DNA from 3 places in the Buttiauxella ferragutiae genome. Region 3 is predicted to be linked to each of the others. Evidence: riboswitches for the same ligand, from Rfam matches in the RefSeq annotation. Region 3 holds a riboswitch; each other region holds the start of a gene.
What was found. A riboswitch is a leader RNA that binds a small molecule or an ion and turns the genes downstream of it on or off. The one in region 3 is predicted to bind thiamine pyrophosphate.
Positions count from the first base shown of each region.

Region 1 (3,277 bases), 2.0 Mb from region 3:
GTCCGGAAGATAAGGTGAAACCAGTATAACTCAATGGTCTTATAGTGGTATTACCTCAATCACCACCATTGGTGAAAATGATGCACCGGTCCAATTCCGTTACCCACTTCCAGCGAATCTGCTTGCTCTAAAGCCTGAGACAACCACGTTTTCGCCGCCAGAATTGTTTGCGGCCAGTCGTGATAGCGTGGATAAAGTGCGGCGAGTGCCGCAGAAAGCGTACAGCCAGTGCCATGAGTATGGCGCGTTTGTACGCGCGGCGCGGTAAAGCGCTGTGCGCCATCGCGGGTAAATAGCCAATCCGGGCTTTCAGCATCGTCAAGATGTCCGCCTTTCATCAATACCGCTTTACAGCCCATAGCTAACAATGCGTCGCCCTGTAGCTTCATTTCGTGTTCATTGCGTGCGTGTGGGGCATCCAGCAAGGCGGCGGCTTCCGGCAGGTTCGGCGTAATCAGCGCCACTTGCGGCAGAAGCCGACGGCGTAAACTGTCAACCGCCGAGGGCGCAAGCAAAGGATCGCCACTTTTCGCCAGCATCACCGTATCGAGCACGACATTTTGTGCGTGGTAAAACGCCAGCCGTTCAGCCACCGCTTCCACAATATCGGTTTCCGCTAACATGCCGATTTTAATGGTATCGATGCGCACATCACTGAGCACGGAGTCCAGTTGCGCGGCAACAAAGGCCGGTTCAATACGATAAACCGACTGCACGCCACGCGTGTTCTGCGCCACTAACGCGGTAATCACACTGGTGCCATATGCCCCCAACGCCGAGAAAGTTTTCAGGTCGGCCTGAATACCCGCGCCGCCGCTCGGGTCGGTTCCGGCAATGGTCAGCGCATTGATACGTGTTAACCCTTTCATGCCAGCGCCTCCCCATTCAGCCCGTAAATTGCGTCGAGAAATGCCGGAATAAAACTCCCGGGACCACGGCTGGCTGATATAGCCTGCTGACCTGCAAACTTCATAAACTGGCAAGCCGCAGCGACGTTATCCAGCCGCGAGCCCGGCAAAGAGCAACAGGCGGCAACTACCGCTGAAAGCGCACAACCGGTGCCGACCACACGCGTCATCAAAATGCCGCCGCCCGACACGCTCCAGCTGTTTTCACCATCGGTAATGTAATCACGCTCACCCGTCACCGCGACAATCGCGCCAGTCAGTCGAGCAAGCGCCTGCGCCGCAGGTAGTGCGGAAAACGCATCATCGGTGCTATCCACGCCTCTTCCACCAGAATGCTCCCCCGCCAGTGCGAGGATTTCAGATGCATTCCCGCGAATGGCCGCAGGTTTTAGCGCGAGCACCTGATGGGCGAATTGAGTACGGAACGTCAGGCCGCCAACGGCAACCGGATCCAGCACCCAGGGTGTGGCGGATTCATTTGCAGCATGAATGGCTGCAAGCATGGCATCACGGCGATCGGCTGTCAGCGTGCCAATATTGACCAGCAGCGCGTCGGCAACCGGGCTAAATTGAGCGGCTTCTTGTGCTTCAATCACCATGGCGGGAGCCGCACCTATAGCCAGCAAAACGTTGGCGGTAAAACTCTGCACGACGTCGTTAGTCATGCAGTGAACAAGCGGGGAAATGTTGCGAAGTTGCTGTAAAGACAAAACGGCGCGGTGGCCGGGTAGCAGGTCAGGCTGCATCATAAAGCTCCTGTCCGGCGTGAAGAAGGGATGCCGGACAGGCATCTGACTTCCCTACGCTGGCATTATCCAGATCAGGTGGTACGGGTATTTCTCAGCCTTCACAAAGAAGGGCACCCCGAGTCATTGATTAATCGTATATGTGATTAATCGCCCATCAGGATAAAGCGAGTGGCCAGCGCTGTAAACCAGGGATATCACTGTGGGCTAAATGGGTTGATTCATTTTTTTAATTCTCGCCATTTCTTCACTTGGCTACCAACCACCAGGAAATCCCCTGGCAATGTCTCATCCCGAGCGAGTTGTCAATTAAGTTTCAGGTTATTTAATTTCAGTATTTATTTCATTACGATCGTTATCCGTTCTATTACTCACCGAGAAACCCCATGCTTACAATTGCGATACGGGAAAATAATAGTCATTTTGCTCATGGTCTAAAAATTATCATTGAAAAAATTTACCGCCAGCGAAATGAAGATTTTTATTTTTTACCCGGCGAAGAACATAGTACTGCCGATATTGTTTTTATGTCACTGGCTGATAATTGGTTTACTGCTGACTGTTTTGAAATTCCCAATGCGACAAAATCCCAACGAGTTATTCTTATTTGCCGACATAAAGAACACCAAAGCCTCATGTTCCGCCCATGCCTGTATATGCTTCCAGTTATCTTTCGCGAAGATGAGGTTGATGAAGTCACCCGTAAAATAGCCCACTGGACGGAGACTGGCTGGCGCAGAAACAACACCACGGCGGTGTCTGCCAGGATTTGCTACTACTGCACCACATGCAATTTCACCAGTGCTGAACGGCAGTTACTTATCTACATCGCCCGGGGACATTCGCTACAGGATGCGGCCCATCTAATGCAGATAGAGGAAGATACTGCAAGAATATATCGTAAAGTGATAATGAAAAAACTGAAAATCCGGGACCAGTATGAGTTGATGAACTTTATAAAAATCCATCTTCTTTCTTTAATTCATTAGCCAATATTTTTGCGCCGCAACGACTAGTTAGCGTTCCTTATCATTTAACACCCACAAATGTTATTATCTCTTTAAGAAACTACTTACATGCTCTTAAGGCATGCCTAATATATTATATTTTTATTTTCTGACAGAATACATTGTAACGATATAATCAGAAGTCTAAATCATTTAGCTTCTGATTAATTTTAGCGATGCAATCTCAGTATTAACTCATACTGTCAGCGAAAAATATGGAAATGACATCTGCTTCAACAGTGACGCTGGTCCAAATCAGAGCGAACACGCCCTCAGTTCGCGCAGTGGATGGCTAAGCATTTGTACATAGCCGCACGCAAACGCAGATATCGTCGTATCAGAAATGGCAGCATGGCCAATCTCTATAGCAGTACAACACTGATTGTCTTTGACCGCCTGGAATACCTGCAACAAAAAAATCACGCAGAACCCCTTGCGCAACCACTTGATCTTATCCTGGTGACAACCGATTCCTGGCTTGCCCTGGCGCTGACGCAACACTTTTTCAAGTCTCAACATACGCAGGTCTGCGCTTCTCTAAAGGAAGTTGAGGCGTGGCTTGAACAAATTCCCCTGCCACGCATTTTCCTCGATCTTGATGGTGTTAATGAAGCGC
Region 1 covers NZ_CP093332.1:1,706,345-1,709,621, reverse strand. Annotated here, with positions in the region: gene thiD (bifunctional hydroxymethylpyrimidine kinase/phosphomethylpyrimidine kinase) at 60-869, opposite strand; gene thiM (hydroxyethylthiazole kinase) at 866-1,654, opposite strand; TPP riboswitch at 1,689-1,785, opposite strand; gene MNO13_RS07750 (LuxR C-terminal-related transcriptional regulator) at 2,041-2,643, shown strand; gene MNO13_RS07745 (helix-turn-helix transcriptional regulator) at 3,013-3,277, shown strand, end outside.
Region 1: linked by a shared signal. The riboswitch ahead of thiM (hydroxyethylthiazole kinase) and the one ahead of thiC (phosphomethylpyrimidine synthase ThiC) in region 3 are both predicted to bind thiamine pyrophosphate.

Region 2 (3,277 bases), 1.0 Mb from region 3:
TCGCACAGTTTGCGGCGCAGGTTATCTTGCGGATCACGCCAGCTTTGCATTTGGCTGACGCCGGCTGAAATGGCTCTGCTCAGCCGCTGGCTCATCAGCACCAGACCCAAACAGCAAACCATCTGCACCATGGCGAGCAGAGCCGCCCGTGCGGGGTCGTAGTCGTAACTCAGCGCCTGGAAGATAGCCAGCTCGATAGTGGTCGCCTGCGGGCCGCCACCCAGCGATAGCACGGTGGCAAAGCTTGCGAAACAGAGCATAAAAATCAGTGCCGCAGCGGGCAGAATTTGGCGGCGCAACCACGGCCACTCGACAAAACGGAAGAAATTCCAGCCTTGCATGCCCAGTTGCGCAGCAACCTGGCGTTGTTCGTTGGGGATATTTTCCAGTGCCTGTAGCAGCAGGCGTGTCGCCATCGGTAAGTTGAAAAAGACGTGGGCCAGTAGAATGCCCTTCAGGCCGTAAGGCGAGAAACTCCATTCGATGCCAAGCCTTGCGCACAACACGGCCAGCCAGCCTTCGCGCCCATACACTGTCAGAATCCCGAATACCGCCACCAACACGGGCAGAACCAGCGTCATTGCGCACAGGCGTAACAGCGCAACGCGCCCGGGGAAGCGGCGGCGATACAGGGCGCGAGCGAGGAAAATAGCCGGGAACACGGAAAGGCTTGCTGAGAGAAACGCCTGCCAGAAAGAGAAACGCAGCACGTGCCACAAATAGCTATCCTGCACCAGCGCACGGATATCGGTTTGTGGCGCGTTAAACCACAACGCCATAAAAGCCGCCAGGGCTACGGCTACCACCAGTGTGGCGGCACATAGCCCTGGAATCAGCCAGCCGGGAATTAGCGACTGACGGCGCGTTGCCATTCGCTAATCCAGTTGGCGCGTTGTTTAGACACTTCTGCGGCGCTGTATTCCAGCGTGTTGTTCGGTTTGACCAGCCCGTTAAATCCTTCAGGCAATTTCACATCGGTCACCGGATACATCCAGTTGCCGGTGGCCACAGTGTTCTGGAAGCCCGGTGAAGTGATAAATTTCATGAATTTTTCAGCCAGTTCAGGCTGCTTGCTGGATGCCAGGCGTCCGGCCACTTCCACCTGTAAATAATGCCCTTCGCTAAAATTAGCCGCAGCATAGTTATCTTTTTTCTCTTCAATAATGTGATAAGCCGGAGAGGTGGTGTAGCTCATCACTAAATCGCCTTCACCTTTCAGGAACAGGCCATAAGCCTCGGACCAGCCTTTGGTGACGGTGACCGTTTTCTTCGCAAGCTTTGCCCAGGCTTCAGGCGTTTTATCGCCATACACTTTCTGCATCCACAGCAGCAGGCCCAGGCCTGGTGTGCTGGTGCGCGGGTCCTGATAAATCACTTTCCATTGTTGGTCACTTTCGACCAGTTCTTTCAGGCTTTTCGGTGGGTTTTTCAGTTTGTTTTTATCGTAGACGAAAGCGAAATAGCCGTAATCGAAGGGAACGAAAGTGTCGTTTGTCCAGCCGCCTGGGATCTTCAACGCGCTAATGTCTGTTTTGCTCGGCGCAAATAATTTAGTCTGCGCGGCAGCTTCCAGAAGGTTGTTATCCAGTCCCAGAACCACGTCAGCTTTGCTGTTTTTACCTTCCATCCGCAGGCGGTTGAGCAGCGAAACGCCATCTTCCAGCGCCACGAATTTCAGCTGGCAATTACAGTCAGCCTCAAAGGCTTTTTTCACCGCAGGCCCTGGCCCCCAGTCGGCAGCAAAGGAGTCGTAGGTATAAACAGTCAGCAGGGGTTTGGCAAAAACGGGGGCGGCGATCAGTGCCAGCAACGGCAGGAATTTTTTGAACACTTTGCACCTCTTAGAATTAGGGGTGGCAAAGGACATTTGAGAATAGAGCCTCAAATCCCTTCGCCGGCGTTATCCGGATCAGGTTCGACGGGTATTATCTCAGCCAGACTTTCGCCTTAGCACCCCGTTGAGAACGCGTGCATTGTAATAACTTTGTGAATGATTCGAAAGCATTATACCCGTCATATTTCAAGCCGCAGGGGGGTTGGCTCCGGTGGGGCAAACCACGCCGATTTAAAGTCAAACCATCCCAGTGTGTTCATACGCACACCACGCATACTGCGTTGCCCTTCGATGCGTAGCCAGTGGTGGATTAACGGTAAAATATCATTGTTTTCAACCAGGTTCTGGCACCACTCAGGCAGAGAAAGCTCGCCGTTATGCCAGTTGCGGGTATCCGTTTCCCAGTCGATAGCAATGCACTTTTGAATCAGCGGCACTTCATAAAGATGCGAGTAAAGCGAAAACTCTAACGGCAGGGTGAAATTCGCGCTATTGAGCCAGATATCGCTGACAGCATCGCCCTGATGCCACTCTTCATAACTGACTTCTTGAACCACCAGTTTTACGCCAACACGTGCCAGCAATTCTTCCATCACTTTGCTGATTACCCGATGTTCGACGTGATCGCGATAAAACGTCAGCGTCACGGATTCCAGCCCGGCCGGTTTTTCGACGGCTGGTTGTGGATGCGTGTGGTGCCAGCGTGGCAGCAGTCCGTAAGCCGGGAACCAGTACTGCTGGTTTTGCTCGCCCGCGCTATACAGCAGATGAATCGGTGCCAGCACATGACTGAGCCAGCGGCGCACTTCTTTATTGCTGCCGGCGCTTGAGCGGTTATCAAATAAAATGTAGTAGCAGCCTTCTTCAAGGCGGCTTTCGACGGCTTTCTCGCTGTCGGGCATTCCCGATAATTGCACCGCACAGCTGACCTCTTCGCCAATGTCCGGCAGCACCCAGAAATTCACTTCGTCAATCAATGCGCGATAACCAAAGTAATCGTCATAGGCCTGAATTTTCAGCTGGTTAGTATTATTGCGCACCACCGAATAGGGACCGGTGCCGACTGGCTGGCGGGAAAAATGGCTTAAGGTTTGCCATTCGCGTGGCAGGATCATCGCGTTAACGCTACCCAGCAACCACGGCAGCCAGTTATCGGGCTGTGAGAGCTTAATATCCAGCGTCCAGGCTGTCGGAGAAGTAATTTCCGTGATATGCGAATACAGCGGCAAAGAGCTGATGCGTTGTAGGGACGTCGTCACATCCAGCATATCCAGCTCACGGCCATGGTGAAAATGAATGCCGGGGCGCAGATAAAAACGCCAGTGTAATGGGGATATTTGTTGCCAGTGGTGCGCAATATCCGCTTCCAGTTCCCCATTTTCCTCATTTATACGGATCAGTCCGCTGAAAATTTGCCGGGCAATATGCGTTTCTGAACGGCGC
Region 2 covers NZ_CP093332.1:764,474-767,750, forward strand. Annotated here, with positions in the region: gene thiP (thiamine/thiamine pyrophosphate ABC transporter permease ThiP) at 1-872, opposite strand, end outside; gene thiB (thiamine ABC transporter substrate binding subunit) at 848-1,831, opposite strand; TPP riboswitch at 1,869-1,968, opposite strand; gene sgrR (HTH-type transcriptional regulator SgrR) at 2,014-3,277, opposite strand, start outside.
Region 2: linked by a shared signal. The riboswitch ahead of thiB (thiamine ABC transporter substrate binding subunit) and the one ahead of thiC (phosphomethylpyrimidine synthase ThiC) in region 3 are both predicted to bind thiamine pyrophosphate.

Region 3 (3,277 bases):
AACAAACCCAGCCAATACCGTGTAAATCCCGTTGCGATGGCGCGTGTGTTGGGCAAGCAGGATATGGTCATCGCGGCGAATAGCCACAATGATGCACGGTGAGATTTGCGGGTAGTAGCGTTCGCGGCAATGGCTGCACAGCATCGCCCATTCGGTTTTGCTGACGTGCATCTCATGGCCGCAATAACCGCAGAATTTGTGCGAGCGATAGAACTCCGCCAGTTGCACACCACGCCCGGCGAGCTGGAACAACCCCACATCCTGGTCAATGACCTGACGAACAGAGCCCATATCCGCACGGCGATTTTGCCGCACCAGCCATACCGGCTCATTTTCCCACTCACCGATGGGCATCCCCATCGCACCATCAAGCTGGAATTCTTGCGCTGCTCCGTGAGGTAGTTCACCTTTTGGTAACCACAATTTTTGCTCATGACTGACGATAAACCAGCCTTGATCTAACTTTTGAATTACACGTTCCATAACCTGGTGCACATCCCCGAGTTCGCTGGTATAAACAAATAGTCATAACTATTTTGGGTACGTTTGCGCTACATTTTACTCACGGAGTCAATCATGCTTAACCAGTTAGAAAATCTGACTGAGCGCGTTGGTGGTAGTAATGCGTTAATCGACCAATGGCTTCATGCCCGCAAACAATTATTGGTGGCTTACTACAATATGGTTGGGATAAAGCCTAACAAGGAATCCCATACTGCGCTCGATGAAAAGGCTCTGGATACTTTTTGCCACAACCTGGTGGATTATCTTTCATCCGGCCATTTCAATATTTATGAACGTATTATCAGTGAAATGGAAGGCAGTAACCCACATTTAGCCGCCACTCACCTCTACTCTCAGATTGAAGCCAATACCCAGCACATCATGGATTTCTACGATTCGCATCTCGAGAGCGCGATCGATGATGATAACTACATTGAGTTCCAGAAAGCGTTGTCCGGTATCGGTGAAGCGCTGGAATCACGTTTTTCGCTGGAAGATAAGCTCATTCTGTTAGCATCCAACCACGATTTAGATAACAGTGCTAATGAGAGCGGCGGGCTGGCACGCCCTGCTTGAGTTCTGCGTTGTTAACGAGTAGTTTACATAGCGACCCGTAGTAATACGGGTTTCTTCTTGTCGGAGTGCCGAGTGCGTCAAGCACCGGCTGAGACCGTTAATTCGGGATCCGCGGAACCTGATCAGGCTAATACCTGCGAAGGGAACAAGAGTAATTCTGCTTTTGGGTTCCCCCGTGTTCGGGCGGTCCACATTCATTACTCCTCCGTTGTTCTGACAAGCCACTTCCTGATAACCACTGGAATGAGCTATGTCTATTACTGAAAAAAAATCAAACCGCCGCGAACAGCGCGCTGCTGCCCAACATTTTATCAATACCCTGGAAGGCACCGCTTTCCCTAACTCTCAGCGTATTTACCTCACTGGTTCGCGTGATGATATTCGCGTGCCAATGCGTGAAATCCAACTAAGCCCAACCACCACGGGTGGCAGCAAAGAAAAGCCGCAATTCATCCCTAACGATGCCATTCCGGTGTATGACACGTCTGGCGCCTACGGCGACCCGGCTATCAACATTGATGTGCTGCGCGGGTTGTCGCCACTACGGGAAAACTGGATTGCCGAACGTAATGATTGCGAAATCCTGACCGACCGCAGCTCTGTCTACACCAAAGAGCGCCTTGCTGATGACGGTCTGGACGAATTGCGTTTTGAAACACAACTCACGCCTCAGCGCGCTAAAGCCGGGAAAACCGTCACGCAACTGCACTATGCACGCCAGGGAATCGTGACGCCGGAAATGGAGTTCATCGCGATCCGTGAAAATATGGGCCGGGAACGCATTCGGGATGAAGTGTTACGCCACCAGCATCCAGGCCAGGGCTTTGGTGCCCGGCTGCCGGAAAATATCACGCCTGAATTTGTGCGCGAAGAAGTCGCGGCTGGCCGCGCCATTATCCCAGCCAACATTAACCATCCTGAATCCGAACCGATGATTATCGGGCGTAATTTCCTCGTTAAAGTGAATGCCAATATCGGTAACTCGGCGGTCACATCGTCCATTGAAGAAGAAGTAGAAAAACTGGTGTGGTCAACGCGTTGGGGCGCAGACACGGTAATGGACCTCTCCACTGGCCGCTATATCCACGAAACCCGCGAATGGATTTTACGTAACAGCCCAGTGCCAATCGGCACCGTGCCTATCTATCAGGCGCTGGAAAAAGTAAATGGCATCGCTGAAGACCTGACCTGGGAAATGTTCCGCGACACACTGCTGGAACAAGCCGAGCAAGGTGTGGACTACTTCACGATTCACGCTGGTGTGCTGCTGCGCTACGTGCCAATGACCGCGAAACGCCTCACTGGCATTGTCTCGCGCGGCGGCTCAATAATGGCGAAATGGTGCCTGTCGCATCATCAGGAAAACTTCCTGTATGAACACTTCCGCGAAATCTGTGAAATCTGCGCGGCTTACGACGTTTCACTCTCTTTAGGCGACGGCCTGCGCCCCGGCTCTATTCAGGATGCCAACGATGAAGCTCAATTCTCTGAACTCCACACGCTGGGCGAGTTAACCAAAATCGCCTGGGAATATGACGTACAGGTGATGATTGAAGGCCCAGGACATGTGCCGATGCAGATGATCCGCCGCAACATGACCGAAGAACTGGAGCATTGCCACGAAGCACCATTCTATACCCTCGGGCCGTTAACCACAGACATCGCACCAGGTTACGACCATTTCACTTCAGGCATTGGTGCTGCGATGATCGGCTGGTTTGGTTGCGCGATGCTGTGTTATGTCACGCCAAAAGAGCATCTCGGCCTGCCAAACAAAGAAGATGTGAAACAAGGGCTGATTACTTACAAGATTGCGGCACATGCCGCAGACCTGGCAAAAGGCCACCCTGGCGCACAAATCCGCGACAACGCCATGTCAAAAGCGCGCTTCGAATTCCGTTGGGAAGACCAGTTTAATCTCGCGTTAGACCCGTTCACCGCGCGCGCTTATCACGATGAAACGTTGCCGCAGGAATCCGGCAAAGTTGCGCACTTCTGTTCGATGTGCGGGCCAAAGTTCTGCTCAATGAAAATCTCCCAGGAAGTCCGCGATTTCGCCGCCAAACAAGCCATTGAAGTTGGTATGGAAGACATGTCGCAATCTTTCCGTGCGAAAGGTGGCGAAATTTATCTGCGTCAGGAGGAAGTGTGATAAATCAATCCGCATTCCCCCCTGTCCCACGACGGCTGGGCTTGT
Region 3 covers NZ_CP093332.1:5,019,759-5,023,035, forward strand. Annotated here, with positions in the region: gene nudC (NAD(+) diphosphatase) at 1-483, opposite strand, end outside; gene rsd (sigma D regulator) at 577-1,080, shown strand; TPP riboswitch at 1,132-1,242, shown strand; gene thiC (phosphomethylpyrimidine synthase ThiC) at 1,331-3,232, shown strand; gene thiE (thiamine phosphate synthase) at 3,232-3,277, shown strand, end outside.